3 regions of the Paenibacillus sp. B-A-8 genome follow, and region 2 is predicted to be linked to each of the others. Evidence: riboswitches for the same ligand, from Rfam matches in the RefSeq annotation. Region 2 holds a riboswitch; each other region holds the start of a gene.
The links. A riboswitch is a leader RNA that binds a small molecule or an ion and turns the genes downstream of it on or off. The one in region 2 is predicted to bind cyclic di-AMP.
Positions count from the first base shown of each region.

Region 1: it holds a riboswitch for cyclic di-AMP, as region 2 does, so the genes downstream of both, ACN6MV_RS02650 (hypothetical protein) here and ACN6MV_RS00190 (ubiquitin-like domain-containing protein) in region 2, are expected to answer to the same signal.
Region 3: it holds a riboswitch for cyclic di-AMP, as region 2 does, so the genes downstream of both, ACN6MV_RS26725 (alpha/beta fold hydrolase) here and ACN6MV_RS00190 (ubiquitin-like domain-containing protein) in region 2, are expected to answer to the same signal.

Region 1 covers NZ_CP183882.1:577,987-584,900, forward strand. Annotated here, with positions in the region: gene ACN6MV_RS02615 (ATP-binding cassette domain-containing protein) at 1-319, shown strand, start outside; gene ACN6MV_RS02620 (ABC transporter ATP-binding protein) at 324-1,226, shown strand; gene ACN6MV_RS02625 (ABC transporter permease) at 1,219-2,508, shown strand; gene ACN6MV_RS02630 (hypothetical protein) at 2,543-2,734, shown strand; gene ACN6MV_RS02635 (CPBP family intramembrane glutamic endopeptidase) at 2,968-3,714, shown strand; gene ACN6MV_RS02640 (hypothetical protein) at 3,796-4,248, opposite strand; gene ACN6MV_RS02645 (hypothetical protein) at 4,288-4,809, opposite strand; gene ACN6MV_RS02650 (hypothetical protein) at 4,826-5,317, opposite strand; cyclic di-AMP (ydaO/yuaA leader) riboswitch at 5,450-5,615, opposite strand; cyclic di-AMP (ydaO/yuaA leader) riboswitch at 6,036-6,226, shown strand; gene ACN6MV_RS02655 (hypothetical protein) at 6,417-6,833, shown strand.
Region 2 covers NZ_CP183882.1:38,743-45,656, forward strand. Annotated here, with positions in the region: gene rsmI (16S rRNA (cytidine(1402)-2'-O)-methyltransferase) at 1-131, shown strand, start outside; gene ACN6MV_RS00175 (AbrB/MazE/SpoVT family DNA-binding domain-containing protein) at 375-629, opposite strand; gene ACN6MV_RS00180 (HD domain-containing protein) at 934-2,217, shown strand; gene ACN6MV_RS00185 (TatD family hydrolase) at 2,367-3,137, shown strand; cyclic di-AMP (ydaO/yuaA leader) riboswitch at 3,335-3,564, shown strand; gene ACN6MV_RS00190 (ubiquitin-like domain-containing protein) at 3,846-5,009, shown strand; gene rnmV (ribonuclease M5) at 5,187-5,738, shown strand; gene rsmA (16S rRNA (adenine(1518)-N(6)/adenine(1519)-N(6))-dimethyltransferase RsmA) at 5,735-6,619, shown strand; gene yabG (sporulation peptidase YabG) at 6,690-6,914, shown strand, end outside.
Region 3 covers NZ_CP183882.1:5,927,605-5,934,518, forward strand. Annotated here, with positions in the region: gene ACN6MV_RS26705 (exosporium glycoprotein BclB-related protein) at 1-1,013, shown strand, start outside; gene ACN6MV_RS26710 (cysteine desulfurase family protein) at 1,252-2,364, opposite strand; gene mnmH (tRNA 2-selenouridine(34) synthase MnmH) at 2,414-3,451, opposite strand; gene selD (selenide, water dikinase SelD) at 3,508-4,569, opposite strand; gene ACN6MV_RS26725 (alpha/beta fold hydrolase) at 4,938-5,747, opposite strand; cyclic di-AMP (ydaO/yuaA leader) riboswitch at 5,854-6,040, opposite strand; gene ACN6MV_RS26730 (hypothetical protein) at 6,262-6,435, opposite strand; gene ACN6MV_RS26735 (Nif3-like dinuclear metal center hexameric protein) at 6,520-6,914, opposite strand, start outside.

The sequences.
Region 1 (6,914 bases), 540 kb from region 2:
GCTTATGCATAGGGGTGAACTGCTGGGTATGGCCGAAAAAGATAGTTTATTCGGTGCTTGGACCGAGGTGTGGGTAAATGTTGCAGATGAAGAGGAGCTTGCTGAGTTGTCAGCGGAACTACCGGGTGGCGTAAACTTTACCATGGATACACCGGGTGTAGCTTCTTTTATCATAGAACAATTTTCTAAGAACGAGAAACGCATTCAGGACTTGGGCGTAAAGGTTATCAAGAGTCGCAGTTTGGAATTGGACGAAATATTAGGCTTATGGACACAGGGACACCGTCCTATCCTGATTGATCACAAGAGAGGGGACTAGAGAAATGGAAGCCTTAAAGCTGGAAAGTGTAATGAAGCAATATGGAGAAAAAACCGCTGTAAACGGAATTAACCTAACGGTAGGCAAGGGGGAAATTTACGGATTACTGGGGGCAAACGGTGCAGGAAAAACAACCACAATGCGCATGGTGCTTGGCCTAATTTACCCTGATGGCGGGAATATTTTGTATAATGGAAAGCCGTATAACAGCGAACTTCAGCAAATCATGGGCTATCTACCCGAAGAAAGAGGATTATATCCAAAGGTAAAGGTAAGCGATCAAATCGTCTACTTGGCACGTCTTCGCGGGATGTCGGCTAGTGATGCGGATAAGAGCCTTCGCTACTGGCTCGATCGGTTTGAGGTTCCGGATTATTACAATAAGAAGATTGAAGAGCTCTCCAAAGGGAATCAGCAGAAAATGGGCTTTATCGCCGCAGTTGTTCATAAGCCGCAAATTCTTATCCTTGATGAAGCCTTCAGTGGTTTGGACCCTGTTAACGTGGAACTACTGAAAGATACGGTAAAAGAATTGCGTGATCAAGGAACGAGTATCTTATTCTCAACGCACCGGATGGAGCATGTTGAAGAGCTTTGCCGTAATATTACGATTTTGGATCGTTCCAATACTGTCGTACAGGGCGATATTCGTACGATTAAGAGTGGGTATCCTCGTGAACAAGTATTGTTGCGTACGGATAACGAAGTGACCGGTCTAGAATCAATTGCAGGTGTAACAGCAGTACAGCGACAGGAGCGAGGTTATCTGTTGTCAATCAGTGAGATCGGCGCAGCACAACGTATCCTACAGCAGGCGATGGCGCAGGGTGAAGTGGAGCATTTTGAAATTAAGGAACCAACGTTAAATCAAATCTTTATCAGAGCGGTGGGTGAATCTCATGAATAAGATGGGGACAATTATTGGCTTTACCTTTAAAAATAAAGTAAGAACGAAATCATTCATGATTACTACGTTAATTCTAGTGTTGCTGCTCAGTATTGGGATGAATCTTCCGTACATCATCGATCAGTTTAAGGGTGATTCTACAACAAACGCAGAGACTCAAATTGCTGTGATCGCGGAAGAAGGAAATCAGGCGGCAGAGTTGTTGAAGGCCTATACTTCACCTGAGGGAATGCCGCAGGCAAAAGTTGTGCAGTATACTTCTGCCGATGATGCGGAGCTAAAGAAAGCTTTAGATGAAGGGACTGTAGAAGGGTATGTTACTTTTGCAGAACCGACTGGTGAAGGACTTCCACCCGTTACTTATTATAGTGAGAATGGTGAATTGAAGGGCGATGTACAAATCTATCTCCAAAATGCCCTTCAGCAGGCCAACACCCAGTTCGTCGTTGGCGACAAGCTGACGCAGGAGCAGATTGCTGCTATGTCAACACCGGTACAGATCGCTACTCAGCAGCTCAACCCTGATGGGACTGCGGGAGATAAGGATGCGTCGCGGGAATCCGCTCCAGCTATTAATTACGTCATTGTATACGCCATGCTTATGCTGTTCTTCATGTCTATCATGATGACCGGTAATATGATCGCGGCTGAGATTACTTCAGAGAAGAGCTCACGGATCATGGAGATTCTGATTACAAGTGCCTCACCTTTAGCGCAAATGTTCGGTAAAGTTATCGGTGTCTTCTTAGTAGGATTATTACAGATTGGCGTCATTATCGCAGCGGTAGTTGTCAATCTTAAGCTTCCGCATAATGCAACGATTTTGAAAGATTTAGATCTGGATTTAGGCCAGCTTAATATTAACTTGTTGCTTTATGGGATTGTTCTTTATGTACTAGGTTATTTCCTCTATGCCTTGATGTATGCGGCTGTAGGTTCGATTGTCAGCCGTACAGAGGATCTTGGCCAAGCGGTTATGCCGATTATGATGTTAGGCTTCGTAGCATTCTATGTTCCGCTGTTTAGTATCTCCAATGCGGATACTCTGCTGGTTAAGGTAGCGAGTTATGTGCCTTTCACCTCTCCATTGACCATGTTGCTCCGAATTGGTGTTGGTGAAGTAGCGATCTGGCAAGTTATTGTATCATTAGCCATCTTGCTTGTTACCACGTTCATCTTTGGATGGTTGGCTGCCAAGATCTATCGCACAGGCGTATTGATGTACGGCAAACGTCCAAGTATTAAAGAGATCAGAAAAGCGATGAAGGCTTACAAGATCTAAGTGGCTTCATATAAACTTTTAAGGAGTGGTAATCATGACTAAAAGTGAACAATACAATATGATGCTTTTAATGAGTTCGGTATCTCTGGCTACGGTTAGTAGAATGCTCTCGACCAATGGGTCCGCTTTGATGGATTTCACTCAGGGTGTATTGACTGGTATTGCCATGGTGGGGATGATTGCGGGATTGTGGATGTACGGTAAGGCACGTAAGAGTAAAGCGTAATAGTAGGAAATAAGGAAGCCACGGCAGAGGCCGTGGCTTTTTTATATGCTCGAAAAGAGTGAAAAGCAAAATGATCGCGTTAGCAAAATTCAGTTCGGTATTTGTGTAATTTTAGTGAAAAAAAGTACAAAAAAGGAATTGGTGATATAAGCTAAGATTAGTCTCTTAAAAAACTTCTTATTTAAATGAGCAATAACGTGATTATTAGAGAAAGCATATAGGGGAGAGGTTCAATGAGCAGGATGAGGTATTTCACTAAGGTGGAATTCTACAATTATAGGGCGGATAGCGGCGGTGAAAAAGCTGGTTATTATGCTTTGATCTTTTTTTTTTATAATGCCTTAATCATTTATTTATTTGGTCTATTGATGTATAAAACCGATTTTTTAGAACGAGCAAGGCTTTATTATTCAAATGAACATTTATTTAAATTAGCCATCTATAGTCCTATTTTCATTCTTGAATTAGCGCCATTGCTATTCTTATTGAGGTCAAAGAAGGAGAACCTGCAGAGCATTGGATTAACTACTTCTAATACTGCAATATCTATTCTTCTAGGTATTGTTGGGGCCATTCCTTTTACCTATCAAATTATTCTAGACTTCATTCTACATAAGAAAGAAATTCAATTGGAAGGAGCAAATCTGTGGGTAGAGTTCTTAATACTCTTCATTTTCACTGCACTGCCTGAAGAATTAATGTTCAGAGGTTATATCCAGACTCGAATTACAGGCTTGATTAAGAATAAATATCTTGCCATTGTAGTGGTTGGATTATTATTTGCGTTGATGCATATTCCTTTTCAAATGAGTATGGTTAATATGACCTTTATGGATTATTTAATTACTAATTGGGTGTATATGATTCAATTGATGGTTATGCATATATATTTTGTCTATCTTTATACTCGAAATAATAATATCCTTGTCCCAATCATTAGTCATACCCTCATAGATTATATTCAATTATATATAAAGTAACTCCCACGGGAGGGTTGAAATACTGAATGTCAGCCCTCCAACTACGTTAGTTAGCTTTTCGGCCAAAGTGAGCTCCGAGGGCTATACAACGGACAAATTACCGCTGGGCAGCAAATCCTCTTGAGCAGTCATTTGCTCCCGCACATGTCTAAGCTGATCTTTCAGTACAGGAACACTCTTTTGCAGGATAATGCTAATTTGAGGTAAAGATAGCTTTAGGCCATACCACATCACTTTTACGAGCTGTTCCTCCCAAGGCAGTGCCTTGGCAGACAGAAGAGACCGGCGTGCGTAATAATCGGCGCATTGACGGATACAAGAGCGGTAAGCTTCGATAGAGAATAGCTGGCTGTCGAAGCTTTTTTGACGGAATATTTTATGAAGCTCTTTAAAAGTTCGGATAGTAACTCTCTCGGCTTCTGCTGATTGTTGTAACAACATAGAACTGAGCGCATAGATATCATTCGTATTCTTTTGAACACACTCTGCAAATATAGTTCTACGGGGCGATCCGGCAGGTAAGGGGTCAGGCATGATAAACACGATCCTTTCAGAATGGGTTATGGGATGAACCTATAATATAGAAAAGTAAGAAATGGATTTGTTGATAAGCTCGGCGGTATCAGGTTCTGGATAACTATGCTTTTGAAGCGCAATACTGGATACGGACTTAGATGGTTTATAGTATAGCCGCCCCCCTCTGGAATCTCTTCCACCGGCAACAGCTCTGTACAGACGACCTTGCTCAATATGATCTGCCAATGATTTACCCTGCAGCTTGGCTTTTAAATCCTGTAAAGCATCTTGCACTAGCTCAAACTGAGTCTGATCCCACTCTGAACCATGAGTACGTACTTTATCTATCGCTTCCTCAAGCCGGCAGTGGTATATCATTCTGAGAAAAGAACTCCATTTAATAAGGTCGAAGGTTTTAGTATTGGCTGAGATAAGACATGCCCCCCAGCTGCTACCCCCTTTACAGGTAAGTTTCAGGATGCCATACCGGCTGCCTGGATCAGCCTCCATTCCATAGTGAATAGGCTCAGGTGAATCAAAGACGAATACTTCAATGCGAGATAGTCTTCGCTGGTCCATGACAAGTTTCTCCTCCCTAGGGTTCCAAAAGCTTAAGCTCAACATGGTGAGTAAGGTTAGCCTTCTCTATACAGGCGAGCATTTCAGCTTCGTTCTCACAGACTGCGGCATGCTCCAGCCATAGTCGGAATTTCTGTTTACGTATAATGGATAAATGTAAGGGGAAGGTGCTGCGGGATCTCATTACGTACCAACCAATAGCAACGTCCTTCCAAGGTTTCTTAAAGGGGGCGAGCCACGGAAAACATTGGTGTGCGGACCAATCCTGCAGCTGCTGCTTTTCTCTGATACTTTTATATATTTCGTATATAATTCTTCGGTCCATACAGTACTCACAAGTAGAAGGGCTGCTGAAATGGCGCAAGGATTCAATTTGGTTCTGACCAAATGCATAGCCGACAATAGTTCTGTGATGATCCTCTTCGAACCATAACGCTCCAAAGCAAACATAATTTAGACTTATCGGCTCAAGCAGCCCTTGCTGAATTCCCCAATAATAGTGTTTCATTCCATTCACCCCGTCCAGCATGCTATTACCCGGGTAGGTTCAGGTAACGCAAAAACCGCAGCAAGAGGAGGACCTCTGCTGCGGTTTTGGAATACAGGCATACACACCTGTGCCAAAGCGTGGCGGATCAAGGGTCTCTCTCTTTACGCTTACGAGGTTAGCTGTCGGATTCGGACGGTGAGAGTCGCCCTACCTATGTGAGACTTGAACAGTCTCCTTCGGATTCACCCCAAGTAGGCCATGTGGCCCGATGGTTCCCCCGTTCCCTGCAAATACAGGAACTCAGCGTTGATTGTATTTCGTGAAATAGATTCAATCCGAATCATACTCTTTTCAAGGTGTTTCTGTAAAAGCAGAAAGTGTTCTTTTGAGCGCAATTTGAACCGTATCCTACCAACTGCGACGAAAAATCCTGCCAAATAGGTATTTATTGCGTGTTATCGAGCTTCTTCCTCGTTTAATCTCGACTTCTCGTTTCCTTTCCTATATAGGCGATTTTTGGTGATTTCTCCAGCTGTGGTGAATAAAATCACAGAGTCCGTCCGCTTTTCGCTAATTGATTCAAATTCGAGTAAACAAGAGATATAGAGAGATTGAATATCAAGTAAGCGCTATCCAATGCGAAAATAGTTTTTAATTTGCATTATTTTGGCATCAATCACGTTTTACAATACTTCCTGCATAAGGGTATGATTACTCCTGTTTCAACAACAATCGAATATTTGATCCGCTTAATTTCCGGTAAGGAAAGCGGGGGAACCAACAATCGGCAGACGATGTGAGAGTCGGAAGCCGGTTATGGGGTGAATCCTGTAGAGGATGCGAGTGAGCTCGCATCCTCTACAGGTAGGGCGACTCTCACCGCCCGAATCCGACAGCTAACCTCGTAAGCGTATGGAGAGAGGATGAGTGCAATGTGACCGCTAGCGAGCCACAGAGGAGAATCCTTTGTGGCTTTTTGCTGTGCTTTTTTAAGCAAAGCATTTATGGAAAACCTCAGGAAGAGGTCGTTATATTCATCATTAGCGGTAGCTTTTCTTTCAAGACCAGGGTGATCAAGCTCTGATCTTACAAGCAAAGCATTTGAGGAGAATAAGAGATGACAGATCAGAATGAATATGTACTGGTATGTGCGCCAACGAAGGCAGGAGAACATTTTATTAAGCTTCTAAAATTTAGAGGCATTAAGATGGCGGGATTGACCAACAACTTGCCTGAGAAGTCCCTACTTGAAGAGATGGGGATTGAGAAAGTCGTTCTAGTAGATACCCGCCATCAGAATACTTGGTTTCGCCCGCCGTTCCCGGTAGGCCGGGTATATCTGTTCGAGAGCAGCTTTACGTTATGCTGCCGCTACATTCAGATGTGCCGCACCTGGACGACGCAGCCGATTTTTGTGATCACAAGCTCAATAAATCCTAGATTGGTCTATAAAAGACTTGGTGCAAGTTATGTAATCTATTCCCACAGTGGAGATGCTGATTTTCTGATCGATAAATCACCTCATCAAGGATAAAAGAAGGAGTGCGGGAGATATGATGGATCTGTATATGGTGGCTTCGTTAGCTGTAATTTACGGGTTGTTTTATGGATTTAT
Region 2 (6,914 bases):
TTGAGGAGCATGTTGCACATTACGAAGCGGCAGATTTACCACGTAAAGAAGCTATGAAAAAAGCAGCTTCTGATCGTGGTGTTGCAAAGCGGGATATTTATAACGCGCTTCTTGATAAAGCTGAGCAGTAAGTGTTATAGACCGGTTCTTATGCTGAGAGGCTAAGAATACAAAGTTTAATTGTGCTTAAGAGATTTACATGTAGGTTAATGTACTTTGTACAAAGAGGGGAATAAGTCCTTTTAGACACCCTTTTGAGGCGGGAAACTGAAGTAAAAGCAGAAAAAAAATACCTCCCGCGGTCACGGGAGGTCAAGGAGATATGAAAAGGTTAGAATTAACAATTTGATTAGTTCTATTATATACTATTTATTTTAGTTTGTCACAGGGGTAGGAATAGTAGAAATGCATTCATGACAAACTATTTTTCCTTTAAAGTAAGTTACGTTCTCAGCGTTGCCACAGAAAATGCAGGCAGGCTCATATTTCTTAAGCATAATGCGCTCACCATCAACGTAAATTTCAAGTGCGTCTTTTTCACCAATACCAAGAGTACGGCGCAATTCAATGGGAATAACTACCCGACCAAGTTCGTCTACTTTTCTTACAATTCCTGTTGATTTCATCATAACAATCGTTACTCCTCTCAATGTCCCAAAAACGCCATTATTCGACATTGTTCACTGTTTTATGATATTCATAATACCAACGATTCCCAAAACAGTCAACCTTTTTTCATATGCTAATTAAGAACTTTTTCACAAAAACTTTGAATTGCCTATCATAATCACGAATTCTAAAAAAAGTGTAAAAATAAACTTTGTCGATTTACCAAGACTAAAATCGTCATCATTCGACAAAGTACGACATAATTACTTATTATATACTTAAATTGGTTAAAATCATATTAAATTTAAAAAAGGAGTTGATCTCATGAAGCAGCCGCTTACAGAAGAAAAGGTTTTCAAAGATCCGGTTCACAACTATATCCACGTGCAGGATACTATTATTTGGCGACTAATAAATACAAAGGAGTTTCAGCGTCTACGCCGAATCCGCCAGCTGGGTACCTCGTATCTGACTTTTCATGGTGCAGAGCATAGTCGGTTTTCTCATTCCCTTGGGGTATACGAAATTACACGTAGAATCATTTCGCAATTTGAACGAAGCGGGTATAAGGATTGGATTCCTGAAGAAAGTCTGCTAACCTTGTGTGCGGCTTTGCTTCATGATCTGGGGCATGGTCCATTTTCTCATTCTATAGAAGAAGCTTTTGAAATGAACCATGAGGATTGGACTTGTCGTATTATTCTGGAGGACACAGAAATAACTGAAATCTTGCGTGATGTGGAGGAGGATTTTCCTCGTAAAGTAGCTTCAGTGATCTCCAAAACTTATGAGCATGAAATCGTTGTTAATCTGGTTTCCAGTCCGCTAGATGCTGATCGCATGGATTATTTGTTGCGTGATGCGTACTATACAGGTGTAAACTATGGAACGATCGATATTGATCGGATTTTGAGAATGCTGCGTCCTTATAATGGTCGGGTTGTGGTAAAAGAATCGGGAATGCATGCGATTGAGGATTATTTAATGTCGCGTTATCAAATGTACTGGCAAGTATATTTTCATCCGGTGACACGCAGCTCTGAGATTATTTTGCGACAAATTTTCCGTAGAGCTAAGGAGCTTTTCCAAGAGGGGTACCATTTTAGTTTTATGATTAATCCGCTGGAGGATTTGTTCCGTGGAGAGGTGACAGTGAAGCAATATTTAATGTTAGATGAGGCGCTGGTACAGACGGCTTTTATGCAGTGGACGCTTGAAAAAGATGAGCTATTAAGCGACTTGTGTACCCGTTTTATTCATCGTAAACTGTATAAATATGTTGAGATGGAGAATCTTGATACAGATATGATTACTGAAATTCGCAGCAGTTTTGCGGCAGCGGGACTTCACCCGGAATATGACTTGGAGATTGATTTTCCGACAGATTTACCCTATGATGTGTTCCGTCCGGGAGAAGCCTTTGACAATAAGCAAATCTTGCTGCTTGATCGACATGATCAGCTGAGGGAAATTTCAGAGGTGTCGGATATTGTACGCTCTATTAGCGGCATTCATCGTGGCAGGTATCATTTGTATTTTCCTCAAGATAAGTTGAGACAAGCGCTTACACGATTGCCATCTTCAATAGCAGTGATTTTTGCAAAATAATACAAGAAAATATGGGATTTTTGACAAGAAGAAACGATGTTTTCGTCTTTTGAAATCAATAACTGCTTCTCGTAGAAATAGACGATACAATAGATGGCGTGAAATTCACACTGTCTTATGTTAAAAAACAACAAGGAGTGACGGCAAAAATGTTTCTGTTTGACACACATACGCATCTGGATGCACCTCAATTCGACGAGGATCGCGAAGAAGTTATCGCTCGTGCTGTAGAGGCTGGCGTTAGTAAGATGATTAATATCGGATTTAATCGGGAGACGATTCCCTCTACGATGAAGCTGGCAGAATCTTATGATTATATTTATGCTGCAGTGGGCTGGCATCCACAGGATGCGATAGATATGAAAGAAGGAGATCTCGATTGGATCGCTTCTCTGTGCAGTCATAAAAAAGTGGTGGCTATTGGGGAAATTGGACTGGATTATTACTGGGATACCTCTCCCAAGGATGTGCAACATGAGGTTTTTCGCAAGCAAATCGGACTAGCCCGTGAACTAAAGATGCCGATTTGTATTCATGACCGTGATGCCCATGAAGATGTTGTACGGATTTTGCGGGAAGAAAAGGCAAATGAGGTTGGAGGCGTAATGCACTCATTCTCAGGAAGCTGGGAAACAGCAAAAATGTGCTTGAATCTTGGTTTTCATTTATCGTTTGGAGGACCCATTACGTTCAAAAATGCACGAGTGCCAAAAGAAGTGCTTGCGCAGACCCCGTTAGACCGATTATTGATCGAAACGGATGCTCCATATTTGACTCCTCATCCCTTCCGCGGGAAGCGAAATGAGAGTGCTCATGTGAAGTTGGTAGCAGAGGCGGCAGCTGAAATTAAAGGGCTAACATGGGAAGAATTGGCTAAAATAACGTATGCGAACGCACTGGAACGATTTGGGATTGAGTGAAAACGGGAGTAAAACAGGCGAAAAATAGAGAATGGCCGATATATTAAACTTTTTTAATATAAAAACGGCTGAATATTACAATATTTTAACCAAATTTTTGCTTAAACGTGGTTGAATCGTCCTTTACAACATGCATCAAAACAGGATATCATCTTTTCAGTGATGTGAGCTGTGTTATAGTGACAGCCACTGATTCATGGATCGTCTCGCTGAGTCTCCGTATGGAGAACGGGGGAACCAATATTGACCTGTCGCATGCCTGTATTTTGAATACGGCTTCGACGTGCCACAGGACAGTATTTGATTTCTTCACGTGGTCTTTGGGGTGAATTTAAGGGCAACCGCCATGAGCGGGTGACCTGAAATAGGGCGTCTCTCTTTCGTCCGAACCCGACAGCTAACCCCGTAAGCGCAAGTAAGAGAGGCAACCTCGTGCACAAGCATTCTCTATTCTGAATTTGGAGAAGCCACGAAAGAGTCCTCAATTGAACTCTTTTTAGGCTTTTTTATTTTTGAATAAATAGAATGTTGCCCACATACTGTTATATAACAGGGGTGGGAGTAGCTGTGCCGAGCAGGCGATCCATGAGCAGGAGACGCTAAGTTATTAAGTGCGTGTCCTGTGACAATCTCAAATAGTTTCGTCAAAGGAATTCAGTCCTCATGATATACAATTGACGACGGGGCTATGTAAGGAGGATGGAGAGAATGGGCGTATTCCAACCAGAAGTATCCCATGATTCGCAGTCATCCAGCAGGTCTTTCGCACTACGGTGGGAGCAAGTAAATACTCGCGTACTTTTACTTGCAGGCGTGATTTCAGTCGCTATCGCGCTACTTATTCTGCTGTACGTACACGGTCAAAGTAACAAACAATTATTTTTAGTAATAGACGGGCAGACACAGACGCTTGAAACGCGAGAAGCGCTTCTTGGTGATGTGCTGGAGAAAGAGCAAATTTCGCTGCAGCCGCATGATGAACTATCTTTAGGACTGAGTGATGAAATAAAAGACGGTGACCGTGTCGTTATCAATCGTGCGCAGAAAATTAGCCTTACTGCGGACGGAGCAACAAAAACGTTATATACAACCGAGGATACAATCGGTAAAGCAATTGACAAAATGGGCATCACCCTAGAAGGTCATGATAAGATTTTCCCTTCGTTAGACACCGCCATTTCTGCCAACATGGAGATTAAGATTGTTCGCATCAACAAACAGACTGTACAGCGGACAACTAACTTACCCTTCAGAGTCATCAAGACAGCAGACCCCTCCCTTACTGTGGGAACAGTTAGAGTGGCACAGGCAGGCAAACCAGGCGTCATGATTCAGCATATTGAAAAGATCTACCAAGACGGAGAACTGGCCTCTATGCGCATGATTGGTAAGGAAGTACAAACGGTAACGAAAGATAAAGTTATTGCCGTTGGTACCAAACCACTTCCTAAGCCGGCTGTAGCTAAGACTACAACAACTTCCAATTCAAACACTACTTCCAAAACGGCTAAGGTTAGCGCCAAGACTAATAACGTCACAAGCAAGGCTGGCGTAGACTTTGAGTACAAGAAGATGATTAAGAACGTCTCCATGACAGCTTATTCATCAGAAGAGCCAGGTATAGGTACCAAAACTGCCTCCGGAACACGCGTAACGGAAGGTCGTACAATTGCAGTAGACCCGAATGTAATCCCTATTGGCTGGTGGGTATATATTGAGGGGCTTGGATTCCGCCGAGCTGAAGATACTGGCGGTGCCATTAAAGGCAATAAAGTAGACGTCTATTACGATTCACTGAGCCATGTGCGTAATTTCGGTCGTAAATCACGTACCGTTTATGTGATTGGACCTGTGAAGCCGGAGTTAAATTAGTTCGGAAGCTTTTGCAAATTATTCTTTGATAAGCTATAGTGATGATAACCGTTAAGGAACGCCAGATGATCATTTCGTTGATCGCAGAGCAACCGCTCATCACTTATAAATTCTTTAACCAAAAGAAGAGGAGCGAAACCTCTTCTTTTTTGCTTTTTTTGGAAGGAGTCAATAGATATGATTAAGGAATTAATTGTCGTTGAAGGTAAGAGTGATACCGTCGCTGTTAAACGCGCTGTAGAAGCAGATACGATCGAAACAGGGGGCTCGGCGGTAGACCGGACCGTAATTGCGAAGATCGCGCTTGCTATGGAGCGTAGAGGGGTGATTATTCTTACAGATCCGGATCACGCGGGTGAACGAATTCGTAAGATTGTGTCCGCAAAGGTGCCGGGCTGTAAGCATGCTTTCATTCCGGAGAAGGACGCAACCCGTAAGGGAGATATCGGTGTGGAGAACGCCTCTCCAGAGGCGATTCGTCATGCGCTGCGAAACGTACATACCTCTTTTGAAGGAGCACCTGCAATAATTGGAATTGACGATCTAATGGCCGCTGGAATGCTTGTACACCCTCGGGCAGCTGAAAGACGTATGGCACTTGGTAATTTGCTTGGAATCGGATATTGTAATGGCAAGCAGCTGTACAAGCGGCTGGCGATGTTTGGAATTACGCGGGAGGAATTTGCCGGAGCTCTCGCCCAAATTGATCAGGGGGGCATTACTTCATGAGTGGTAGAGAGGAAATTTCAACTCCAAAACGGACAAAAGAGATTATTCAACGTTATGGATTTAAGTTCAAGAAGAGCTTAGGACAGAATTTTTTGATTGATCAAAATATATTGGACAAGATTGTAGACGCTGCTGGGCTAGATAGCGACTCAGGGGCTCTAGAGATCGGTCCTGGGATTGGAGCACTGACGGAGCGTTTGGCGCTAACAGCCGGTGCGATAACCGCTGTGGAGATCGACCGTAGGTTGATCCCTATTTTAAGGGACGTGCTTTCCCCTTACCCGCATGTTAAGGTTCGTAATGATGATGTTCTGAATGTAAACCTGCAGGAGCTGTTCAAGGAAGACTTTTCATCCGTGAACAAGGTAAGCGTAGTTGCCAATTTGCCGTATTATGTGACTACACCGATCCTAATGAAGCTGCTCGAAGAGAAGCTTCCGCTTGATAACATCGTTGTAATGATTCAGAAAGAGGTTGCGGAGCGTATGGCTGCTTCTCCGGGAGGGAAGGAATACGGAAGCCTTAGCATTGCCGTGCAGTATTACAGTGAGCCTGAGCTCGTCTGCATTGTACCGCGTACAGTATTCATTCCTCAACCTAATGTGGAGTCGGCTGTAATCCGTCTAAAGGTAAGAGAGCGTCCACCGGTAGAAGTTGAGAGTGAGAAGCATTTCTTTGAGGTCGTCCAAGCTTCTTTCACACAGCGTCGCAAAACGATTGCTAACAATCTCAAGGCTCGTTACTTCCCTGAAGAGGGACGTGAACGTCTGGAGGCTTTACTTGCAGAAGCTGGTATTGAACCAACCCGCCGTGGAGAAACGTTAAGTTTAGAAGAATACGCCCGATTGAGCGGTGTTCTGTTGGCTGCTGGAATCGTATAAGTAAAAACACGGCTAGTTATGAACCAACTGAGGCCTTTGCCCATACGATGGGGTAGAGGTGGTGGTTGTAATGAATTTAGGAGACTTGGTCGTTCGTAAATCGTATGGCGGTGATTTGACTTTTCGTGTAGATCATATTGTGCAGGACAGAGCCGTCATTAAAGGCACAGATTTCCGTCTGTTGGCGGATTCTCCTCTGAATGACTTGGTTCAAGTGCCTCCTACCCGAATTACGGAACGAGGACAACAAGCACAGATTAAAGCGAATGAATCACTGACACAGCTGCGGAAAGAC
Region 3 (6,914 bases), 1.0 Mb from region 2:
CTGCCGGGCTTGCTGGACCAACAGGCGCTACGGGTGCTGCCGGGCTTGCTGGGCCGACAGGCGCTACGGGTGCTGCCGGGCTTGCTGGGCCGACAGGCGCTACGGGTACTGCCGGGCTTGCTGGGCCGACAGGCGCTACGGGTACAGCCGGACTTGCTGGACCGACAGGTGCTACAGGTACCGCCGGGCTTGCTGGGCCGACAGGCGCTACGGGTACCGCCGGGCTTGCCGGGCCGACAGGCGCTACGGGTACTGCCGGGCTTGCTGGGCCGACAGGTGCTACGGGTACAGCCGGGCTTGCTGGGCCGACAGGCGCTACGGGTACTGCCGGGCTTGCTGGGCCGACAGGCGCTACGGGTACCGCCGGGCTTGCTGGGCCGACAGGCGCTACGGGTACCGCCGGGCTTGCTGGGCCGACAGGCGCTACGGGTACCGCCGGGCTTGCTGGAGCTACGGGTGTTACCGGAGTTACAGGCGTTACTGGTGCAACCGGTGGGGGTGCAATCATTCCGCTGGCATCCGGTGGGCCTATTATTATGACTACGATTTTAGGCGGTTTAGTTGGAACAACAAGCCTTATAGGCTTCGGGAGTTCAGCCACAGGTATTTCTCTTGTTGGTGGAAATATTGATCTGACAGGTACAGTTCTTGGACCTCTTATCAACTTTGCAATGTCAGTTCCTCGTTCGGGAGTCATAACATCTGTTGCCGCTTACTTTAGTAATACCGTAGCTTTATCACTTATTGGTAGTACGGTAACTGTGACAGCACAATTATTCCAGTCTACCTTACCAAATAACACATTTACTCCTATTCCAGGGGCTATAGTACCACTGCCATCTATCACAGGCGCAGTTAATCTAGGAACTTTTGTCAGTGGAGCAACATTCGGTGTTGATTTCCCTGTAACAGCGCAAACTCGCCTTCTTATGGTCTTTTCAGCCACCGCTTCAGGACTCAGCCTTGTAAATACAGTCACTGGTTATGCAAGTGCAGGCTTCACTATTGTATAATCACTAATACTAATACAAACAAAAGCATCTGCCCTCCCTGCTAAAGGAGTGACAGATGCTTTTGTTGTAATATGCGATTGCAATTTCTTAATCTTTCGGACCGGAGAGACGCTATTGAGCAAAACAGGAGGTCAACTTCATCTTTTTTGTGCAACTAAGAGCGCCTGAGTCCTATAACAGTCTATTCCCCGGGAATCATACTAGGCCGTCATCAGCTACTCAATCTCTGACAATCTACTCACAGCAAATACTCTTTCAACTTACCGATAACCTCATCGATCTCTGCCATAGTTGTATACCGTCCCACACTAAAACGAACTGCTCCCTGCCCGATACTTGGTGAGACATTCATTGCCTTTAGAACAGGCGAGATCAATGTTTCTCCAGAATGACAAGCTGAGCCTGTTGAGGCAGCCACATCTTCTAGCGAAGCAATCACTTCATGACCCACCGCTCCAAGAAAACTAACGTTAAGCGTGTTAGGCAATCGCTTATCCCTATGACCGTTCAGGTGAATCTTATCGCCAAAAGCCTCCTGTAATCTGTCATAGAAATAATCTGCAACTTCTTTTACACGCGCTCTGGAGGTGGAGTCTGAAGCAAGCTCACAGGCTTTTCCTAATCCAATAATATATGGTGTGTTCTCGGTACCTGCTCGTCTACCATTTTCATGCCCCGCTCCGTGAATTAAAGGTTCGATGTGAATGCCCTCTCGGATGTACAATGCTCCAATCCCTTTTGGCGCATACAATTTATGACCTGCCAGCGTTAGAAAATCCACCCCTAGCTCAGCCACATCGAGCACTACTTTTCCAGCGGACTGCGAAGCATCGGTATGTACAAGAACACCACGTTCGTGGCAGGCCTCAGCTATTTCTTTGATCGGCTGGATCGTTCCCGTTTCGTTGTTAGAATGCATAATGGAGACTAGTATGGTTTGGTCGGTAAGCTGCTTTTTCACATCGTCTACTTGTACCATTCCATACGAGTCAACAGGTACATAAGTAATCGTATAGCCCAACTGCTCCAGATACTGACACGGTTTAATGACAGCAGGATGCTCCACAGCAGACACAATCATATGATTGCCTTTATGTCGATACGTTTGAGCGACGCCCTTGATGACGGTATTATTCGATTCGCTGCCCCCGCTTGTAAAAAGCACCTCACCCGGCGCGCAATTCAGGAAATTAGCCACCTGCGTTCTTCCTTGCTCGATTCCGAGTTTAGCTTCTTGCCCCAAAAAATGACTGCTTGAAGGATTGCCAAAATGACCATAAAGATACGGAATCATAGCCTCTGCGACTTCCTTATCTACAGGTGTTGTAGCATTATAGTCTAAATAGATCATTTGTTACGCTGTGCCTCCTCTAGCCCCTCATCCTTACGATTCCTAAAGCTTATACTTCCTGATTTTTCAAAAAAGAGCGCACCGCTGTCTCAGCTTCATCCAAATTATTCACCTTAAACGTAACTCTCTCAACGCCTTCATACTGAGTGGACGTATAATCGTATCTAGGATCATAATAGTATTCTAGCAAAAGCGCTACAGCCTCTCCGAACAAATCAGCTTGCAAGCATCGCTCGATTTCTGCGGCAACGGGGATATGAATTCGGGATTTAATACTCCGAAAAGCTGAAATACACTGCTCCTTGTATGCTTCTGGTCGGTAGTCCTCAAGGATTTGCTGCACCCTAGCTTGCAATGGCATCTCAATCCAAATCTGTGTTCCGATCTCTTTCTGCTCCGCCATGAATGGGGGCATGACGATTTTCCCGATTTTTTTACTCTCCGCTTCAAACAGTACATAAGAAGAATCCCCAAGCTTAATTAATTCCTCCAAAAGAAGACTATCGAACGTTTTCTGATTATTTGCATGAAGTCCGATCTCTCCAAAGATAGAACCCCGGTGACCCGCCATCCCCTCCAAATCCAGAACAGGATAACCTTGTGCTTTCAGGCGGTGCAGTAGGTTTGTTTTGCCTGTACCCGTATTTCCGTGAATTACATAAGGCTTTGCCTTGAATTCATAAGTCTCCAGTTCGTCGAGTACCCATTTACGGTAAGCTTTATAGCCGCCAATCAGCCGGTAAGCGTGAATATCCATTAAAGAAAGTACGGTTGCCGTAGTACGGCTGCGCATACCTCCTCTCCAGCAGAATACAGCTTTGTCCCCTTGAATCGCTGCGAATTCTTTGACAAAGGTAGGCAGCTTCGCCGCAGCAATCTCCAAACCGCGTTCTTTCGCCGCCTGCACACTAGACTGTTTATACAAAGTGCCTACTTCAGCCCGTTCCTCATCATCAAAAAAAGGAATGTTCAGACTATCCGGTAATGTCGAATCTTTATATTCAGAAGGAGATCGAACGTCGATCACAGTGATCTGCTTCTTATTTTTTAGCATTCTTAATTCTTCCAGTGTAATATCCTGAAACAATGCACTCTCTCCTCTGGTGGCTAACTTCTTAGATTGCCTCTAAGCTGACTCTATCATTATTGCGCAGCTATTACCGTAATCTGACCCGGATGTTCTTCTGTTACTTCTCCGATCAATGCCGCTTCTACACCTGCAGCTACCAGCTCTTGTAGCAAGGCTTCACTTTGTTCAGGAGCAACAGAAATCAACAATCCGCCAGAAGTTACAGCATCACACAGAATATAACGGCTTAATTGGTCCATCTCTTCCGGATAAAGAATGCTGCCCTCCAAATGGGCAAAGTTATTCTTAGTTCCACCTGGAACAAATCCCTGCTCCGCCAGATCTCTTACTCTTGGCAGCATTGGTACATCGCCTTGACGAATAATCAGTCCGTGGTTACTTCCCTTAGCCATTTCCGAGGCATGTCCCAACAGCCCAAATCCAGTAACATCCGTACAAGCGTGCACATCATACGGCTCCATGATTTCAGCCGCTTTTTTATTCAATGTAGACATCACTGTGGTGAGGCGTGTGGTTTCTTCTGGTGATAGTTGATCCTTCTTAATAGAAGTTGTTAAGATGCCCACACCGATAGGTTTCGTTAGTATCAGCTTATCCCCCACCTGCGCGCCTGCATTCGTTCTTACTTTGTCCGGATGCACCAGCCCCGTAACAGCCAATCCGAATTTAGGCTCTTTATCGTCGATAGAATGTCCACCTACAAGCGTCGCTCCTGCTTCCTGCACCTTGTCCGCTGCACCGCGCAAAATGTCACCGAGAATGCTTTTATCCAGAACAGAGATAGGAAAAGCTACAATATTAAGCACTGTAAGCGGCTTACCACCCATAGCATAAATGTCACTTAACGCATTGGCTGCTGCAATTTGCCCAAAGGAATAAGGGTCGTCCACGATCGGTGTGAAAAAATCAACAGTTTGCACTAACGCGAGTTCATCGCTTAAACGATACACGCCTGCATCATCACTAGTATCCAAACCTACAAGTAGATCCGGATTAGGAACGGTTGGTGGCAGACTGCGAATAACCTGCATGAGATCGGCGGGACCGATTTTGCAGCCGCAGCCTCCTTTTGAAGATAATGAAGTCAATTTTATAGTTTCGGCTTGAGACATCATGACTCAGCTCCTTTAGATAGTTAATATCGAATATCTTTAATCTTACATCAGTAGACAGCAATGTACAAAATGCATAGCTACCGATTGGATTTCATTATTCTGTTCTTTGAGAAGTGCTATGAGTGGTATTCTTTCGATTAATAGTATGCTAAAGGCTGGCTCATTCGTAGATTTCGCTACTTTGGGCCAGCCTTTAGTTCGATACTCTGTACTTTAGGGAGGTTTTCCCTAAAATACTATACAAAAGAACGTCCCGCAGCCAGTTCATACTCCCAGCTATAGAACGCCCTCATTTCTTGCTTAAACGTTAGCCGACCATTAAGACTCTGAAGAGGTTTATGCAATCTAAGGTGCTTTCTCCACTAGGATCAACTGATCTGCTGAGCATCCTGATGTTTCTCCAAAAAACGCTGAAGAATAGCATTAAATTTCTCCGGCTGACACAGATTACTAGGATCTAATGCGTTAGGAATGATCGCTAACTGAGCATGCGGCAGCTGAGACACCATATCCTTCATACAGTTGACTCCAAATTCACTAAAGTCACCGACTATACATAACGCGGGACGGTTAAAAGATTTTAAGCATCTAGTGTAATCCACATGACTAGTAGCCAGCCTTTGGCGATACAATTCCCGCGGACGTTTGTCGAGAAGTCCTCTTCTAATCTCGTTATAGGCCAGGTTCCAGCGTTCGCGATACATCATACGAATCGAAGGCAGTACAAGCTCACTAGGAGCGTAATACATTAACCAACTACAATATGCAGCCATAAGCTGAATTTTACCTACTATTGTTGATGCATGACTTCTACAAAAGCTATCGGCAACAACAATCGCCTTTACCCGTTCCGGGTATTGTTTCGCAATATGTTGAACGACGAGCCCCCCATAGGCGCTCCCGACAAAAACCGCCTCACGAATGCCCAAATCATTCAATAGCATAATTATATCTAGGCATTGCGTTTCAATAATCTCGTTTGGAGCCTGCAGCAATTCACCTGATTTGCCATTCCCCCGTAAATCGCACAGAATCACTTTATATTTATCAGAAAAATACTCTAATTGTGGTTTAAACATGCTATGTGTTAATCCATGTCCATGGATAAACACAACCGGAGTCCCTGTTCCAATGATTTCGTAATAGAGCGAAGTTCCATTCAGTTTAGCAATAGGCAAAATTAACACCTCTTTCACAGGTAGGTTCTATATCTATATGTGCTTATAAACGCAGCAAAAAACCACAGAGGGATTCTCTGTGGCTATTCATCATCAAATACGCCATTCATCCTCTCTCCATACGCTTACGAGGTTAGCTGTCGGATTCGGGCAGTGAGAGTTGCCCTACCTGTATGGATGCACTATTCAGCATCTGTAACAGGATTCACCCCATAACTAGTACCGACTGTCATATCGATTTCCAGTTGTTGGTTCCCCCGCTTTCCTTAACGGAAATTAAGCGGACTTCTTATGTAATTGTCAGTTATGTGATGAATCATACTCCGTGTAAGGTTTCTTGTAAAGTTGAGCCCTGGGCAAAATAATGATGAAAGCCATGCTTTTCATTTCATATTGAGCATACTCTTCGTTTTCTCTTTCTATTGCTCTTGTTTACTCGGTTTATTAAGAAAAAGCCGAGCGGTCATCAGAGATCAATCCCTGAACCACTCGGCTTCTTTATACAATCATTCGGCTACAACAGATCGGCGTTTTTCAATGCATGCTCCCAGCTCGGAAAAAAGAACAGCGCACTTCTCATAAGATCAGGATCGCTTTGCTTCACTTGTTTTTTACTGATCGAGCTTCCGTCAGTTTGAAGCTTTTTGATACGACTTAACACTTCATCAGCCTCCAAAGGAATTTCCATTGAAACACTCCTCTCTCAGTGACCTGGTTTCCAATCATTTTCTCCATAATATGCAAATTTATTCTTCATTTCGATTTATAAGGATTAAACCAGCTGATAGATCGGTTGTTCTGCAATAAAATAAGTAGGAATCGTTGGGTATTTCTCTGCCAAAACTTCAGCTAAATATTTCATTCCCGGGGCTTCACTCTCCGCATGACCTAACATAATCAGCGCATTCGATCTACCTTGATGTACTGCATCCCTCACATATTCCGGAGTTTCCCACTCTGGCCCTTCGCCAGCAATCAGTAAATCAAGATTGTGCTGATTAAAAAGAGGGATAGCCATTGTCCCGCCTCCTCTGTAACCCACTGATATCCCCACATGTCTGCATACCTGGGATAGGTCACCGGCAACACGTACATAGGGGATTCCTAGTTTTCTTTTTATGTACTGAGCCGCTTCACTTACTGTCATGGCAGGAATCGTTAGGATTG